3 regions of the Paenibacillus sp. FSL R5-0636 genome follow, and region 1 is predicted to be linked to each of the others. Evidence: riboswitches for the same ligand, from Rfam matches in the RefSeq annotation. Region 1 holds a riboswitch; each other region holds the start of a gene.
The links. A riboswitch is a leader RNA that binds a small molecule or an ion and turns the genes downstream of it on or off. The one in region 1 is predicted to bind cyclic di-GMP.

Region 1 (3,286 bases):
ACTATAGCGAAGGACGTTTTGCCTGGAAGCTTGAAGAGGTTCACTCACTGCGCCATCCAATTCCAGCCAAAGGTCGGCTAAGCTTGTGGGAGCATTCGGATCACTTCTGAACGGCGAATGATATTTTTAATGTAATTTTTATGTGCCTATCAGCTTTTTTTCAGGTTCGAGGTATATATTGAAGACACCAAACACCCCCCAGTGTTTTGTGGTATATCTCTCTCAGGTCTTGCCAACTCCCATGGTAAGGCCTATTTTTTTGTTCACTAATTGATTGGGGGGAGAGTAGAGCGGCTTCTATACAGCTTTATTTAATCTGATACTGTTCTTCGTAACTCTTAAAAGAGGAAATATCCAGCCCTAGGTATCTGCGCATATGGATGGCAGCCTGAGCCGCAACAATGTCATTCAACAGCAGCATTCGTTCGTGATAGCCACGACATATATACTTGGCTTCAATTCCCGTATTAAGTCTGTTTTGCTCATACACCTTGATTCCCCGTCTTCTCATTTCTGCACGAACATCCCTTAGATCTGTTGTAGCTACTGCAGCAGCTGTTCCAAGCACCTCCAGATAAGGGGCGGGTGTTCGTAAGTGTGTAGATAAAATGGCGGAGTCCCGTTCGAAAGCTGATAAAATCATCGGAAGCAATAAATAAGATTTCACCAGCATGTTGTCCCTGCTTTCTGCTCTATGCATGAATCTCATCACCTCTAATAGGAACGTATATTCGTATTCTACCCCGATATTCCAAAAATAATCAATGGTATTTCTAAACAGCTTATTCAATGTGATTAAATTCACAACTAAATAACGAAGAATAAATTATATTAAAATTGTAATAATAAAAATTAATGTATCGGACGCACATAAAGGAGAATTATGATGGAAAAAGAGGGCAGCCTCCAGCGTGGATTGTTTTTTGGTTTAATTCTGAGTGTTCCCTTATGGATATCCATATTGGGCTATATACAGTTACTTTAAAATTTAATGAAAAACCTTATGCGAAGCGCCTTTAGGCGCTTTTTTTGTATGGTAATAATGAGGGGGATCATCGAAAGGAATTGATTGACAATTGTGGGTGCCGGGCGCTAAACTGTTATTAATTCAAAAAGTATTAAAAGTCATAGACGGTTATTGGAGAGAATGCTTCGGCTACCAGTTCTGGACTTGCAGTGTAATACATATATATAGTCATGATAATAGCAAACCGTCTGAAAGGGCGGGACGCAAAGTCCAGGAGTCTAAAGTGTCTTAAAGGCACAATGACCGTCCGACTGCCATGAGAAGGGAATTCCACTTCTTTTTGGCGGTCTTTTTTGTTGTTAGGTCCTTTAGAGTTTCTGGTAATTATTCTGATTAATATAAATCATAGTTTTAGGAGGTGTGCCATTTGAAAAGAAGAATAAGACCGTTACTCTCGCTTGTATTAGCTGGGATTTTGACGGTAGGTAGTGGGCTTTCCTCATTAGGAGCTGGAGTTGCTGGAGCTAGTAGTTCTTCTACATTGGGAATTGCAGGGGTCTACAACGTGTTTATTCTAGGGGATATAACAACGGTTTCGGATACGGAAGGAAGGTTTGCTGCTGGAGGTAACGTTACTTTAACCAACTATAGTGTTGGAGATAGGTTGACCGCTGCTGAGGTTTCCTTGACTGACACACTTGTTGTTGGAGGGAATCTTACTTTCAACGGAGGTACTGTTTATGGGAATATCGTGCACGGGGGAGATTTTTCAGGGAATGTAACGCTCCTCAAGGGAGGTACAAAAAGACAGGGGAGTACGATTGACTTTTCAGCCGTAGGTCAGTCTTTGAAGGACAAATCAGCAGAACTTGCAGCATTGCCGGCGAATGGAACAACAGTGTACCAATATGGCAGTCTTACCCTGACAGGTACAGATCCTGCGGTCAATGTTTTTAATGTTCCAGGAGATAACGTCTCTAATACCTATGGAATTACAATAAATGTTCCTTCAGGATCTACAGCAATTATTAATATTGATGGTTCTAACGTAAAAATGAAAAACTTCGGATTTCTACCTAATAACGTGTTGAACAGCAAGAAAATTTTGCTTAACTTTAGCCAAGCTGCGTATCTTGATATGGCAGGCATAGGTGTAATGGGAAGCATACTTGCCCCCTATGCTCATGTTGATTTTATTAATGGTCAGATTAACGGTACTTTAGTGGCGGCTTCACTCAAAGGGACTGGTGGTGGTGAATTTCACCACTATCCATACGATGGTGATGAACCTGGACCAACGCCGACACCAACGCCAACAGTGACACCAACGCCAACAGTGACACCAACGCCAACGCCAACAGTGACACCAACGCCAACGCCGACAGTGACACCAACGCCAACGCCGACAGTGACACCAACGCCGACACCGACACCGACGCCAACAGTGACGCCGACGCCGACACCGACACCAACACCGACGCCAACAGTGACACCGACACCGACGCCGACAGTGACACCAACGCCGACGCCGACGCCAACACCGACGCCGACAGTGACACCAACGCCGACGCCGACAGTGACACCAACGCCAACACCGACGCCGACAGTGACACCAACGCCAACGCCGACGCCAACAGTGACACCGACACCGACGCCGACAGTGACACCAACGCCTACGCCAACAGTGACGCCGACACCAATGCCGACACCGACACCGACACCGACACCAACGCCGACACCGACGCCGACAGTGACACCAACGCCAACACCGACGCCAACGCCAACAGTGACACCAACGCCGACGCCAACACCAACGCCAACAGTGACACCAACGCCGACGCCAACGCCAACAGTGACACCAACGCCGACGCCGACGCCAACGCCGACAGTGACGCCAACGCCGACACCAACACCGACGCCGACGCCAACAGTGACGCCGACGCCAACAGTGACACCAACGCCGACGCCAACGCCAGAAGCAACACCGACACCGACGGTAACGCCTGAAGCAACACCGACACCGACGGTAACGCCAGAGGTAACACCAACACCAGAGACTTCGGTGTTCCCGACACCCACGCCATCATCCGTAATTGGCACTATAGTTCTTGCAGAAGATCCTGTGCCGCTTGGGCCTGTAGCTTCGCCGACACCAGCGCCAGTACCAACACCGTCGAATAGCACAGAAGTACTTGTTGATGATGATGAGATCCCATTAGGTCCGGTACCGGCAGTGACACCAACGCCAACACCAACACCTGATGAAATCATCGTAGTGGACGATACGATCCCATTAGGTAAGCCACCTGTGAAGGAATT
Region 2 (3,286 bases), 570 kb from region 1:
CCGGAGCAGAAGCAAATCTTTAGAAAAACGTGCTCGCTTCCGGCTGGTATAGCCCGGTGCGCATGGATCATTGTTAAAAAGTAGTTGGTTAGGTTAAGAACGGAAAGGGAATTTGGAACTGTAGAAACGGAGTGTTCGCCTTTATCCTCGGATTTCTACCGCGAGAAGCGGTCCAATCAGGAAATCTGAGGATAACAGCGATCGGAAGTCCAAAATCCCTTGGAGTGGTTCATACCTAATAAATTTTTTAAAAAATGCATCCGCTCGAACTAGTGCTAAGCGGAAGCTATACGTTTTGATAACAATTCCATTATGCTCGATTTCCATAATTCAAGGAGGGTTCATTCTATGAAAATGGTACTTCTATCAGGCGGTTCAGGTAAACGGTTATGGCCGTTGTCCAACGACTCACGTTCAAAGCAATTTCTAAAGGTACTTGAAAGCCCTCAAGGTGAACCAGAATCCATGGTACAACGTGTCTGGAGACAGTTGGAGGAAGCAGGGATGGCAGAATCATCTTATCTGGCCACCGGCCGCGGCCAAGTAGAAATGATACAAAGCCAACTGGGAAGTCATGTGCCGATTATCGTTGAACCGGAGCGTCGGGATACTTTTCCGGCTATCGCCTTAACAGCTACCTATCTTTATTCAGTGGCAGGTGTTTCTCCAGCGGAGACGGTAGCAATATTGCCTGTTGACCCTTATGTAGAAGCATCCTTTTTCGATACCATAGCTATGCTTGAGGGGACCATGCTGGAAAGTGGAGCAAATCTGGCACTAATGGGTGTTGTTCCTGAACATGCCTCAGAGAAATACGGATATATTATTCCTACCACTGAAGAGGCGGGGGGGAATGGTTTTATGAAGGTGAGTCACTTTCAAGAGAAACCAGACCGCATACAAGCAGAACAGCTCATCGAGCAAAATGCATTGTGGAATTGCGGAGTGTTTGCCTTCCGTTTAGGGTACTTGTTAGATATTTTGCAGCGTAAAGGGTTGCCTTTAGGATATGAAGAATTGCAGAAGCAGTATAAGCTATTGTCTTCCATCAGCTTTGATTATGAAGTGGTGGAGAAAGAAGAACATATTGTGGTGCAGCCGTATGATGGATTCTGGAAGGATCTTGGAACGTGGAATACGCTGACAGAGGAAATGAGCAGCAAGCATGTAGGAAAAGGTTTTGTGACGGCGGATTCTGAGGGGACTTGCTTGATTAATGAGCTGGACATTCCGATTACGGTAATTGGTGCGAAGGATCTGATCATTGCAGCTAGCCCGGATGGAATTCTAGTTACCCATAAAGCTGAGAGCCCACGGATTAAAGAAGTGCTGAAGACCTTTGAACAGAGACCGATGTACGAGGAACGCCGCTGGGGCCATTACAAAGTTATTGATTATGTGAAATATGATGAAGGCAATGAAGTGCTGACCAAACGGATTTTTATATCCGAGGGGAATAATATCAGCTATCAATTACATCGCAAGCGTAGTGAAATTTGGACAATCGTCAGCGGCGAAGCAAGTATTGTGCTGAATGAGAAAAAACATAATGTGAAGGCTGGGGACGTGGTACGTATACCGGAAGGAACGAAACACGCGATCCTTGCTTTGACGGATGTTGAGTTTATAGAGGTACAGACGGGGTCTGAATTAGTAGAAGAAGATAACATTCGTATTACTTTAGACTGGAATGATATAGAACTACAACAATTCATTTCATAGGTCTAACCTATCTATTTAACCAATTCAAAATTTCTTGAAACAGGTAAATTGACTCAATTATCAAAAAAAGTCATAAAAACACTAAATATATCATTAATTGTCGTCGATACTTACGGTAAGAGAGATTATTTCTCTTAAATTGAAAAGGCAAACCTATCGAAAGGTAGGGACGCAAAGCTATAGGGCCTTCGAAAGAGTGGCAGCCTGGCTACCGAAAGGGAGATTATTTTGAAAGCTTACCGTACGTATCGATTGTTTGGTGCATTTCTGTCACTCGTCCTGTTTCTGACTGCACTTCCGCTTGCTGTTGGAATTTCGCCGTCTATTGTCATAGCTGCTTCAAATTCTGGAACGCCAGTTACCCCAGGTGCCTCACCTGAAGCCGTAAAGCTGCTTAACTATTTTTACTCGATCTCAGGAAAAGGCATTATTGCTGGTCAACATGACTATTTAGAAAGTCCAGATGAAATTAACAATATGCTGAAGGGAACCAGCGGACAATATGCGGCTCTTCACGGTTATGAAATGGGTGCGATCAGTGGTCAGTCCGAAGCAACGATGGCTTGGCAACGTCAAAATGTGGTGAACAGCGCCATCAACTGGAATAAAGCGGGCGGGATCGTAGCTATGACTTTTCATGCTAACCTGCCGGGCACCTCTTATGACTGGGATAATGTGAAAAAAACACTTAGCCAGAGTGAGTTCGATAGTTACGTTACACCGGGTACTAAGCAATATAATAATCTGATCGCTGAGCTTGATAAGGTGGCAGTCTCTTTAAAAAGCTTGCGTGATGCCAATGTTCCGGTGCTTTGGAGACCCTATCATGAAATGAACGGGAACTGGTTCTGGTGGGGGAAGAAAAATAACTTTTCTAAACTATGGAATATAATGTATGACCGTTTTGTTAACGTTCATAAATTAAATAATCTGTTATGGGTATGGAGTCCGAATGCTCCCAATGTTTGGTCAGATCCTTATGCGCTAACTTATCCAGGTGCTGATAAAGTAGATATTCTGGCAGCAGATATATACGAAAATGATTACCAGCAAAAATACTATGACAGCTTGTTGAGTCTAGCCGCAGGCAAACCGATTGCGATCGGGGAGAATGGTGAAATGCCTAATCTGGAGAAGCTTCAGCAATCGCAAAGTAAATGGACGTATATGATGAGCTGGGGAAAAATGCTTTACGAAAATAACAGTGCAGACACAATCAAAACATTTATGAATAGCAACTACACCCTGACCAGAGATAAATTAAATACTGGTCTGGCACCGACACCTAGCGCCGCACCAGCGCCGGCACCTTCCGAAGAAGAGGGGGAGGCAGCAATTCCTCTCGCGAAGGGGCTTGCAGGAGAGTATTACAACAACATGTTATTGTCGGGAGCGGCAACTCTTAACAGAACTGATGCAATAATCGATTTCAATTGGCGGCAAGGCTCGCCGGATGCCGCCCTCGGGATTGATCGTTTCTCCATACGTTGGAGCGGTAAAATTAAGCCGTTATATAATGAGCAATATACATTTTACACTACCTCAGATGATGGTATCCGTGTCT
Region 3 (3,286 bases), 120 kb from region 1:
GGGTCTTGGCGTAGCATCTGCAGCACTGGGTTTATCATTAATCGGCGGAGGAACCTTCGCATACTTTAGCGACACTGCGCAAAGCACAGCTACATTCGCAGCGGGTACACTCGATCTGAACTCCGACCCTTCTGTCATCGTTAATATTCCTAACCTGAAACCAGGTGATACTGTAACTAAATCCTTCAAATTGAAAAACGATGGTTCGCTCGATATCGGATCTATCATTCTGAATACATCGACTCAAATCACGGATGCTAAAGGAGATAACTACCTGGATTTAGCCGAGTTCATTAAAGTTAAATTCCTTAGAAATAATGATAAAGGAGTACCTATCGTCTCTCCTGAAAATGTAGTTTATGAGACTACACTTGCTGCTTTAAAAAGTCAGCATCCGGATCTCGTAAAAAATACAGGTTGGGATCAACTCTTTACCGAAGCATCCGGTATTAAAGCCGGTACCAATGACAGCTTCTCCGTCCAATTCGAATTTGTGGAAAATAACCAAGATCAAAATATTTTCCAAGGCGATAGCTTAACACTGACTTGGGATTTCGTAGCTAAACAAGGTGCGAAAAAAGACTACTAAGATCAATAAAGTAATTTAATAAAATACTCGAAGAGCAGCAGATCCTGAATCCGGCCACGGATAAGCAGATTGCTGCTCTTCTCTTTACAATAAACTTTGTCCGATTTATTGATATTTGCTATACTAATAACAAAAATTACGGAGGGGCGTCAGCATAGTGCCACAGAATATGGGCCAACGTATCCAGCAGCTCCGCCTAGACAAGGGTTTCTCCCTATCTGAGCTTGCGGACAGAGCAGATGTGGCTAAGTCGTATCTTAGCAACGTGGAGAGAAACATCCAATCCAATCCATCCATCCAGTTTATCGAAAAGATCGCTGACGCGCTTCAGGTATCCATTCATGCCCTACTCTATGGAGAACCAAATGATGCAGAGGAATCACATTTAGATTCGGAATGGTTCCGATTGGTGCAGGAAGCTATGGACTCAGGCATTAGCAAACGCGAATTCAAAGAATTTCTGGACTATCAGAAATGGAAGCTCGATCAAAAGGATTAATACTTCCTACTAATCTGGTACGATCCTCTCTTCTACTAAATCATATCGAAAAAGGACACAGCGAAGAACCGCTGTGCCCTTTTTCGATATGTAACCCCTCTAATGTATTACTGCACGATCTGCACAGTTTTCTCATGAAAGAACTGGCGGATTTCATCTGCCTTAATGCCAGCCTTCTTAGCTGCTAATAATAAATGTACCCACTCTTGATCCAGATCAATAAACTGCTGTTCTCTGTTGCTACCCTGGTTGGACTTTTCCAAAAAATCTCCCCCTAAGATTTTACGTCCCCAGGCAATCCGGCTGTCATAGTATCTCTACCTTAGACCCGCGACTTTGTGCCCCTGCCTTTCGGCAAGTTTACCTTTTACTGGACCCTTTTCACGAAAGGATCTGCTTAAAAAACTATAATATTACTATCTGCAATAACATTATACAAAAAGAAAGCGGAAAAGTGTGTCGATTCCTGGTTACTTTCTATTTTAAAAACGAAAAATAAAAGATTTTTTTTCAAAGATCTTGTCCGATTATCACGATACTCGTCCGTTACATAAAATAAATTGTACTAGCAAAATAAATATTTACTGACCTAATAGTTAAAAATAAGGATAATAGAATCATTTTAATAGGCCTTTAGAATGGGTAATGAGAAGAAACACCCTTCTTTTCATTAGAACAAGCTAACCTATACCATTTTGCGAACGTATTGGACGAAAGAATGAATTGATTACAGTGGCTGAAAGTAGCACAATAAGATGAGAAATGAAACCGCAATCATCACAGCTCCAGTAAGCGTTGACACAAAATGTCACGTATGGAGTTCATCCGTTAAGGAGGATGTATTCATGGCAGCCAAAGAGCCCTATAACGAATCCATTTGGAGTAAGTATTACGGACCCAATTTAGGCTACATTCAAGAAAGATATGAACAGTTTGTGAAAGATCCCTCCACCGTAGAAAATAATTATCGCGAGCTTTTTACAAATTCGGGACCCCCTCCCCTAACTCCGGATAGCGAACCGGCTCCTCAGCCGCGCATCTCGGGAGACACCGAATGGCTTAGAAAAGCAGTAAGAGCTTCCAAGCTAATCGCCAATATTCGTATATATGGCCATATGGCCGCTGAAATTGATCCGCTGGTACGCGATCAGAATCCCATGGCAAAATATCTTGAGCCTGAAACCTATGGGCTGACCCGCGAAGACCTGATTGCACTACCTGCCACGCTTATATGGGAAAATGCGCCGAATGATGTGCATACCGGGTGGGATGCCGTGCAACGTATGCGTCAGGCATACACCAAGACTATCGCCTATGAATTCGGGCATGTGCATGAAGAAAAAGAACTGCAATGGCTAAATAGACAGGCAGAATCCACCAGCTCACCAGCACCCCTGAATAATACAGAACGCAAAGAGCTCCTGAACCGCCTGATTCAGGTAGAGCAATTTGAAACCTTCCTCCACAAGACTTTTGTAGGTCAGAAGCGTTTCAGTCTTGAAGGCAATGATGCTCTTGTGCCGATGTTAGACGAAATCGTACGCGCTGCTGCACATGACGGTGCAGAGCATATTTTGATGGGCATGGCGCATCGCGGTCGCCTCAACGTTCTTGCACATATTTTGGGCAAACCTTATGATATCATATTTTCAGAGTTTCATCATTCTCCGAACAAGGAGCTTTTCCCTTCCGAAGGCTCCACAGGCATTAACTATGGCTGGACAGGTGATGTGAAATACCATCTCGGTGCAGACCGTGCTGTCCGTGAAGGAGAAACCGTACGCACAAGAATAACACTAGCGAATAACCCAAGTCACTTGGAATTCGTCAATCCTGTCGTGGAAGGTTTCACTCGTGCCGCACAAGAAGACCGGAGCACTGCAGGATTGCCGAAGATTGATACCAGTAAAGCTATGGCGGTGCTGATGCATGGTGATGCTGCTTTTCCAGGTGAAGGAATTGTTGCAGAAACGCTTAATATCGGCAAACTTCAAGGTTATCAAAATGGTGGGACGATCCATATCATTGTTAATAACCGAATTGGTTTTACGACTGAAAGTGAAGATTCCCGTTCTACGCATTATGCGAGTGACATCGCCAAAGGGTATGAAATCCCGATAGTCCATGTCAACGCTGATGACCCAGAGGCCTGCGTAGCAGCCGTACGTTTAGCTAGCGCATACCGCCATCAATTCAAA

Region 2: it holds a riboswitch for cyclic di-GMP, as region 1 does, so the genes downstream of both, MKX34_RS04785 (glycosyl hydrolase) here and MKX34_RS02435 (choice-of-anchor A family protein) in region 1, are expected to answer to the same signal.
Region 3: it holds a riboswitch for cyclic di-GMP, as region 1 does, so the genes downstream of both, MKX34_RS01900 (anti-repressor SinI family protein) here and MKX34_RS02435 (choice-of-anchor A family protein) in region 1, are expected to answer to the same signal.

What each region holds. Positions count from the first base shown of each region.
Region 1 is NZ_CP150232.1:551,160-554,445, forward strand. Features, by position in the region: gene MKX34_RS02425 (ASCH domain-containing protein) at 1-110, shown strand, start outside; gene MKX34_RS02430 (hypothetical protein) at 308-700, opposite strand; cyclic di-GMP riboswitch class I at 1,196-1,286, shown strand; gene MKX34_RS02435 (choice-of-anchor A family protein) at 1,395-3,286, shown strand, end outside.
Region 2 is NZ_CP150232.1:1,116,868-1,120,153, forward strand. Features, by position in the region: gene MKX34_RS04780 (sugar phosphate nucleotidyltransferase) at 349-1,722, shown strand; cyclic di-GMP riboswitch class I at 1,859-1,938, shown strand; gene MKX34_RS04785 (glycosyl hydrolase) at 1,951-3,286, shown strand, end outside.
Region 3 is NZ_CP150232.1:430,781-434,066, reverse strand. Features, by position in the region: gene MKX34_RS01910 (TasA family protein) at 1-589, shown strand, start outside; gene MKX34_RS01905 (helix-turn-helix domain-containing protein) at 759-1,088, shown strand; gene MKX34_RS01900 (anti-repressor SinI family protein) at 1,196-1,351, opposite strand; cyclic di-GMP riboswitch class I at 1,379-1,463, opposite strand; gene MKX34_RS01895 (2-oxoglutarate dehydrogenase E1 component) at 1,934-3,286, shown strand, end outside.